DNA from 2 places in the Jeotgalibaca dankookensis genome. Region 1 is predicted to be linked to the other one. Evidence: a T-box and tRNA genes for the amino acid it is inferred to sense, from the RefSeq annotation. Region 1 holds a T-box; the other holds one or more tRNA genes.
The links. The T-box of region 1 lies ahead of serS (serine--tRNA ligase). A T-box ahead of a tRNA ligase gene usually reads a tRNA of that ligase, here a tRNA-Ser.
Positions count from the first base shown of each region.

Region 1 (4,439 bases):
AAATACGGTTACTATCTTACATTAAGATAAAAAAACTGTCAAGTCAATTCATCTCTACTAACAAATAAATATTTTTATTTGCTAGCAGAATTTAATAATACACCGGATTATATCTTTTGGCAAGTTAATTTTAAATTTCAAAGCATATTTTAGGCATAAAAAAACAAGGAGCTAGAGTTGAGCCTAACTCCTTGACGTGAATATCTTTATAATCCCTTCATTTTACCAATGTTTATTAATATAGCTATCTCTACCAGAATGCGCACGGTAACGATTGTAATGGCTAGCAGATTTTTTATAAAAGTCTTGGTGATATTGTTCTGCTTCATAAAAAGGTTGAGCAGGTTCAATAGGTGTAATAATAGGTTTTAAGAATCGCCCACTTTCTTGCAACTCTTTTTTCGATTCCTCAGCTATCTTTCTCTGTTCTTCTGAATGGAAAAATATTGCAGGTCTGTATGAATTCCCTTGATCAACAAACTGTCCATTTGGATCGGTAGGATCTGTTTGTTGCCAGTATACTTCTACTAAATCTTTATATGGAAATATCTCAGGATCAAAAGTAATTTGAACGGCTTCCGTATGCCCTGTCCTACCTGTTGTAACTTGTTCGTAAGTAGGATTTTCAACATGGCCACCTGTATATCCTGATACAACTGATTCAATCCCTGGTAGTGAATCAAAGGGTTTTACCATGCACCAGAAACAGCCACCAGCAAACGTTGCTTTTTCTAAAGTCATTTTACTAACCACCTTTTTTATTTTTTATTTAAAGCATTTTCTTTAGTAATTTTTGTAATACCGCCCATGTAGGGAACAAGAACATCTGGTACTGTTATAGAACCGTCTTCATTTTGATAATTTTCTAGAATTGCAGTTACTGTTCGTCCTACAGCAACACCCGAACCATTCAAAGTATGCAAGTAAGCAATAGATCCTGTTTCTTCTGAACGGTAACGGATCATTGCGCGACGTGCTTGGAAATCTTCCGTATTCGAACAAGAAGAAATCTCACGATAAGTATCTTGCGCTGGAACCCAAACTTCAACGTCATATGTTTTAGCAGCTGAGAATCCCATATCACCTGTACTCAATACGATTGTACGATGCGGTAGTTTGAGGTTACGTAAAACTGACTCTGCATCATCTGTCATTTTTTCTAATTCATCATAAGATTCTGATGGTTTACTAAATTTAACCATTTCAACTTTATGGAACTGGTGCATACGAATAAGACCTCGTGTATCACGGCCTGCACTTCCGGCTTCCGAACGGAAAGATGGGCTCATTGCCGTAAAATAAATCGGTAAGTCTGCTTCATTTAATATCTCATCGCGGTAATAGTTTGTTAAAGGAACTTCCGCAGTTGGAATTAAGGTAAAATGACGTTCATCTTCTAATTGGAATACATCTTCTTTGAACTTAGGAAATTGGCCTGTACCAAACATAGATGCTTCGTTTGTCATGTATGGTGGGATAACTTCTAAATATCCGTGTTCTTCGGAATGTAAATCGAGCATATAGTTATAGCATGCACGTTCCAAACGCGCACCTAGTCCTTTATAGAAGACAAAACGTGAACCGGTTACTTTTGCTGCTCGCTCAAAGTCTAGAATTCCTAAATCTTCTGCCACTTCGTAGTGCGCTTTAGGTGTAAAGTCGAACTCGCGAGGTTTACCCCATTTACGTATTTCAACGTTATCATCTTCATCTTCCCCTACAGGAACGGATTCATGGGGAACATTTGGTAAACGGGCCGCTATATAAGTTATTTGTTCTTCCACTTCGTGTAACTCGGTATCGAGCTGTTTAATCTTTTCCCCGACATTTTGCATTTCTGCAATTTTATCATCAGCATTTTCTTTGTTACGTTTAAGTGTTGCAATATCTTGTGAAACTTGATTACGTAGTTTCTTCAAATTTTCAGTCTCAGCAATTTGCTTTCGGCGCTCTTGATCTAATTGGTATAAATTTTTTAACTCACTTTCATCTACACCGCGTTTAGCTAATTGCTCAACCATTCCTTCATAATCATCGCGAATTCTTTTCATATCTAGCATCTTTTTTCCTCCTCGTTATATAAAAGAAGTCACTTCATCCCATATCGAAATATATTGGGACGAAGTGACTTCTCGTTCGCGGTACCACCCAGCTTCGGACGCAAAAGCATCCGCACTTTGTGACGATAACGGGGACCCGAAACAATTTAGTCGATTAGCTCGTTTTCATTGTTTGCTTCACGTATGGATTCAGCAAATGATACAATCGGTTCGCACCTACCACCGACTCTCTGGTTGTTTCATTTTGCTTACTAGCTACATGCTTAGCGATTTATAAAGTTGTTTGAATCTATTTTACTAGATGTTTCATTCATTCGTCAACTTAATTGAAGAAGCCACTTATAAATTCAGTCATATTGTTCCAACCATTGGAAACCGTGTTAGTAATCCACCGGCCAGCTAAGACAAAAGCATTCGCTTTTTCAATAGTACTGCCAACTGCGACACTGGCTTGATTAGAGGAATCTCCTATATAATCTGACTCTTCACCTTCAACTGAAATACTGATTTCTCCAACTTTGGTGTCTTTTTCAATAGGTGCTTCTATAAGTCCTTTTTCATTTAGTAACTCCGTGTCTAAAGAAAGCTCTGTCGTTATTGTACGTTCTGCTTCTTCAGTCGCAGTGACTACATACGCATCTTCGCTATAAATTAAATCAACTTCTTCTTGTTTCCCCTTATCAACTGTCAGCGGTTTTTCAGTTTCTACAGCCATTCCTTTTTCTCCAACTTGAACTTTCTCAAAGTTCGTGAAGGCATAATTCATCAGCCGTCCTGTTTCTCCAAAGCGCATCAAATTGTCTTCGGCACCAATAATAACTGTAATCACACGCATATCATTTTCTAAAGCAGTTCCTGTAAAAGACGCACCCGATGCATCGGTTGTTCCTGTCTTCAGTCCATCTACAGCTGGTCGCGCATAAAGTTGGTCGGGCAACATTAAATTATAAGTGGTCATACGCACTTCATCGCCTGAACCTTCCATAAATATTTTCTCTTGGATTTTTGCGGTTTCCAGAACTTCTGGATAATCATCTAACAAGTGATCCGCCACAGTAGCTACACCGCGCGCTGATAATTTGTTTTCCTCATTAACAGGAGCGTCTGGATAGAGATTTCCTAATTCTGATGCGTAATTATTTGGTAATCCCGTTACATTATAAAGACTGTAACCTTCTATTCCCCATTCATCCAGCTGTTTTTTCATAAGATCAACAAAAGCTGGTTCAGATCCTGCTAACAATTCAGAAACCGCAATTGTTGCCCCGTTTGCAGAATAAATAACCATTGCTTCGTATAAATCCTTTACCGTATAGTCAAAGTCTTGTCGCAATGGCACATTAGATAACTCATAATTTTGACTAATAGCCTTAGCATAATCACTAATCGGAACCGCTGTATCCCAGCTGATGGTTTCTTCTTCAACTGCTTGATTTATTAAATATATTGGTAATAGTTTCGTCATAGAAGCAATGTATAAAGGTTCATTGCCGTTTTGGTCTAATAAAACTTTATTCGTTCCATTATCCATTACAAAGGCTGCTTCTGCTGAAACTGATATTGGCTCTACTGCTGATACTGTTCTTGTGGCGAAAAGGGTGCTTCCTAACATACCTGTGGTTACAATACCGACTGCCCATTTTTTCATCTTATACATTTTTCTACTACTCCCGTCAAATTAAAGTTCTTTACTATAATATCGGAAATAGCTTATAAATACAATGCTTACTCGCTTGATTGTGTTAAGGGTAAATGCATCACAAATTTTGTTTCTTCATCATCAGATTCGGCGTAGATATAACCACTATGCAGGGCAACGATACTTTGTGCAATTGCTAATCCTAGGCCTGTTCCACCTGTTTGTTGGGAGCGCGAACTTTCTAAGCGATAGAATCGTCCAAACAATTCTTCCAGAGCTTCTTGAGGAATTTTCTCCCCACTATTAATAACCGAAATAATGGCCTCTGAACCGACCTTATCTGCTTGGATTTTAATCCAGCCTTCTTTTTCTCCATATTTCAAAGCGTTCGAAACAAGGTTCCCAAAAACACGAACAATTTTGTCTACATCTACCTCAATCATGAGCGGGTCTGTTTTCATTATTACTTCTATTTCGATTTTTCGTCTAGCTGATTCTAATTCAAACTCAGCCGCAACTTGCTCTAAAAACTTCCCCAAATCTAACTTGGTATAATTAAGCGGTGTGGCTGGTTGGCGGACTTTGGTATATTCAAAAAGATCATCAACTAGCACTTTCATTTGCAGTGCTTTTTCGTAAGCGATATGAATATAACGTTCTAAGTCTTCTATAGAAGAATACTGCTTATCTTCGATTAAACCCAAATAGCCAATAATCGAAGTAAGCGGGGTCCGAATATC
Region 1 is NZ_CP019728.1:2,006,416-2,010,854, reverse strand. Features, by position in the region: gene msrA (peptide-methionine (S)-S-oxide reductase MsrA) at 223-741, opposite strand; gene serS (serine--tRNA ligase) at 759-2,060, opposite strand; T-box leader at 2,113-2,333, opposite strand; gene BW727_RS09955 (serine hydrolase) at 2,383-3,717, opposite strand; gene BW727_RS09950 (sensor histidine kinase) at 3,786-4,439, opposite strand, start outside.

Region 2 (4,439 bases), 260 kb from region 1:
ACTTCTCGATAATCACTTAGACTTTCTTCTTTAATCCCTGTATCACCGACGTTTAACTCATCGGTTGTAAAAATAAACCAGACTGTATCAATATGGATTTTTTGTTTAAATTCAAATGCTCCTTGATCATCTGTTTCGAGTTTATCAATTACTTCGCCGTCTTGAACAACATAAACGTCTTCTCCATCCAAGCTTCGGCCGGAAATTTCGATATTATTTTCTTTATCGGCAAGGGAAAAATCTAAATTATTAACCCCAGATGTAAACTCAATATTTTCTTCTTGCGTAGTAGAAACTTCCGATTGCGCGGTTGTTTCTACCTCCGTTTGTTCTCCACAGCCTACTAGAAAACCGGTTACTAAAAAAGCTAAAATCATTTTCTTCATTCTCCACTGGCCTCCATTTTTTAACAGTTCCTAAGTCTTATTCTAACATGACACAAGGACGCACTTTATTATAAGTTCATGATGTTCCTAATAGAATTCACAAAAAACGTTATTGATTTCCGTTCAATTCTTGGATACGACTCTTTTCCAAGCTAACTTTTCAAGTTCAAAAAACAATAACCCTAGCACTAAACATAGCACCATGTTCAAAGAAAGTTTTACAGCTGGTGGTAACGGGGGCAAAAGATCCTTTAACCGCCAAAAATAAACCATCTGCGCTAAAAAGATATGATATGAGGCTTGCCCAATTTTTACAAAAATACGATTGACTTTTCTCTCGATTCTAACTGGCGGAAGTTTTAATCCGATGAAAACAATTAAAAGTGTCCAAAAGTAAGCGGGTGCGTGTGAACCTTCCCAATATTTTTCCATAATAAAAATCCAATCGAAATAATTCACTGCTGTGATATAAATGAAGCTTACTATAGATAGAAACGCTAACCATTTGTAATTAACTTTTTTATCATTCATAGCCAACCAAACACCTAATGTTAGAGCAAATACATAACGAAAGACCAGGAGACGGTAAGAAGCGGCGCCCATATCCGTCAGTCGCGAAAATAATTCTAAGCCTAAACTGACCAGAAACATTATTAATACGGGCTGTTTTTTATTCTTTTTCAAAAATAAATAAATAAAAGGTAAGAGTAAAGTTGTTTGGACAATAATCGGTACAAAATAACTCCCCGGTCCGCGACCACCTCTAAAAAATGAGCGGATAAACAAACTTAAATCCAATTTATCTGTAAATAAAAAAAGAGTCAACATCTGTAACAACCAAATAAATACGAAGGGATAAATGAGTCGCTCCAATCGTTTCCGTAAGTAGTTAAACTCGTAAAACTGGGGCAAGGTCTTAAATCCTCTTTTTTGATAAGACTTTGCTGTATTATAGCCAGTCAGTATCATAAAAACTGGTACAGCTTGCTTAATGTGGTGAGGTGCTAAAATTTTTAGTTCCGTTTTAAAGGTTAAACTGTGCAATAAAATTACCGATATAATCGCTAATGCTTTTAAGACATCCATATTATAATTACGTATATTCATATTCCCTCACCTATTTTTTTATTCTTACTTATAATACCACAGCTGCCTTCAACTAACGAAGCAGACCCTCCCATCCGCAACAAAAAAATAAGCCTTAACGCGTTAAATGAATAACACCTTAAGACTTGTTTATTAGAATAGACGGAGATTAGGGGATTTGAACCCCTGCACGCCTGACGACGCCTAACGCATTTCGAGTGCGTCCTCTTCAGCCTCTTGAGTAAATCTCCGTTTATTATTTTAACATTAATTCTTAGAAAAATTAAGAGTTTTTTCAACATTTTCATCACCAGCCTAGCTTAAATCTCTTCTAATGATGAAAAAACCGACTATTTCATCACTAGCTTATTTATTTGCATTGGTTGTGATTAAATAAGGCATTTTTTCATCACTAGCGGTTAGATTTGGTTTTACTTTGATGAATGGCACAAGCCTTTGTTATAATGAAAGAAATATGAAGGCGAAAGGAAGAAATAAAATGGGATTATTGGTTAATGGGAAATGGCGAGTGGATTGGAACCTTGCTGAAGACGCAGATGGTCATTTTATTCGGCAAGATTCACAGTTTCGCAATTGGGTTACTGCTGATGGGAGTGCAGGGCCAACTGGCGAATCAGGATTCAAAGCCGAAGAAAATCGCTATCATCTTTATATATCGTTGGCTTGTCCCTGGGCAAGTCGGGTCATGATTATGCGTAGCATCAAAGGGCTAAAGGATATGATTTCCGTTTCGATTGTAAACCCCTTGATGCTAGCTAATGGTTGGTCTTTTGAGACGGGACCGGGTGTTGTCGCGGATCCGATTATTGGGGCTGATTATTTGTACCAAATTTATATCCATGCGGATCCCAACTATAGTGGACGTGTAACGGTTCCGATTCTTTATGATAAAAAGACAAATAAAATTGTGAGTAATGAATCTTCTGAAATAATGCGCATACTGAATTCGGCTTTTGATCATTTAGGAGCCAGTGAAGGTGATTATTATCCTGAAGAGCTACAAGAGGAGATTGATCGTGTGAATGATCTGGTTTATCATGCGGTTAATAATGGCGTGTATAAAGTTGGCTTTTCAACGAAGCAGAGCGTGTATGAAGAAGAAGTTACTAATCTTTTTGAAGCTTTGAATACGTTAGAAGTAAGGTTAACAGATGGGCCTTATCTAATGGGGAACCAGATCACTGAAGCAGACTGGCGCCTCTTTACGACGCTCATCCGGTTTGACTCTGTTTATTATGGGCACTTTAAATGTAACCTGCGCCATTTAACTGAATATCCACACTTGTGGCGCTATACGCGTGAACTCTACCATTACCCGGGTGTTATGGAAACCGTGGATTTTGACCACATCAAAGAACATTATTACCGTAGCCACAAAACGATTAACCCCAATGGCATTGTTCCTTTGGGACCGATACTTGATTTCAGTCTTTAATTTTAGGCAATCAAAAAGAGCTATGCTGCGGCATAGCTCTTTGTTTATTCTTGTTTAAGAAATTTCTTATATGTGCTATCAACTAAAATTGCTCCTAAGGGGGCGGTTACCATAATAGCTACAACGGCTACGGTTAAAATTAATTCGCCGCTTGCTAATCCCATTGCTAAGGGTAACCCACCAATTGCAGCTTGAACCGTTGCTTTAGGCATATAAGAAAAAGCTGTAAAGACCCGCTCTTTTTTATTAAGATTTGTGCCAATTAAACTTATAAAGACACCGACCGTTCTAAATATTAAAACAGCTAAAATTAAAAGAATAGCAGCTGTTCCTGCTTTGAAAGCATAAGAGATATTAACCGTTGCGCCTACTAAAACAAATAAAAACACTTCTGCTCCAACCCATAATTTAGAAAATTTATTGGATAAGCGTTGGGCCGTATCGACATTATTTTGATGAATGGTCACTCCTAACGCCATTATTGCCAACAAACCTGAAAATCCCATAATACCGTTGAGTGCTTGCTCTAAGGCTACGAGAATAAACGAAACCGATAAAATAACCGCCACTTTAGTCGTATCACGCATAGAGACACGTTTGAATAAATAAATAAGCTCTAGTCCAACAATCACACCACCAATGATTCCAAAAATAATGGCACTTGGAATTGCTAAGAAATCACGTGCTTGGATGGTTCCTCCTTTTAATAATTCAACAAAAGCAGTAAACAGAACAATCACATAAACATCATCAACTGATGCACCGGCCAAAACCATCTGTGGGATACTCTTTTTAGTCCCATACCCTTCTTCCATCAAAACGAGCATTTTAGGTACAATAACTGCTGGTGAAACAGCTGCTACAACCGTACCCATTACTGCTGCTTCTAAAAGAGTAACTCCTAAGAAACGTGGCGCTAGTAACATCATCCCAATTATTTCTAGAGTTGCTGGGACAAAACACATTAAAATGGCTGGACGCCCCACCTTTTTTAAATCATCAATATTCAAATTAAGTCCTGCGCGCGTTAAAATAATAATTAAAGCAATTTGTCTCAGATCTGTTGAGATTTCTAACACAGTCGGATCGATCAAATTCCAAACGTAAGGACCTAGTAAAACTCCCGTTAAAAGCATCCCAATCAACTTGGGGAGCTTAATCACTTCAAAAATTCTTCCTAAAGTAATCCCTACTAAAAATATAAGTGCGAATGACAGTAGCATGCGTATACCTCTTTCTTTTTCAATTTAGAGTATCAATTTTCCACGAAAACCGCGTGCACTATAATAAGAGTCTGCTCCATTGTGATAAGTAAAAACTCTACCATATCGGCAATCACAGAATAGCGCACCACCAAGATTTCGAATGTCATCAGGGGTTTTTATCCAGGAAGAAGTTTTCGTGTCAAATTCTCCATAAGATTGAAGAGTTGCATATTCCGTTTCTGTTAATAGCTCGATCCCCATATCCTTCGCCATAGTAATGGCATCGTTAGCCGGTTTGTTTTTCTT
Region 2 is NZ_CP019728.1:166,138-170,576, reverse strand. Features, by position in the region: gene BW727_RS00815 (hypothetical protein) at 1-386, opposite strand, end outside; gene BW727_RS00810 (acyltransferase family protein) at 510-1,493, opposite strand; tRNA gene BW727_RS00805 (tRNA-Ser) at 1,636-1,723, opposite strand; gene BW727_RS00800 (glutathione S-transferase family protein) at 1,972-2,928, shown strand; gene BW727_RS00795 (cation:proton antiporter) at 2,973-4,151, opposite strand; gene BW727_RS00790 (DUF4256 domain-containing protein) at 4,176-4,439, opposite strand, start outside.
Region 2: it has a tRNA-Ser gene. The T-box ahead of serS (serine--tRNA ligase) is inferred to sense a tRNA for this amino acid. The anticodon was not compared.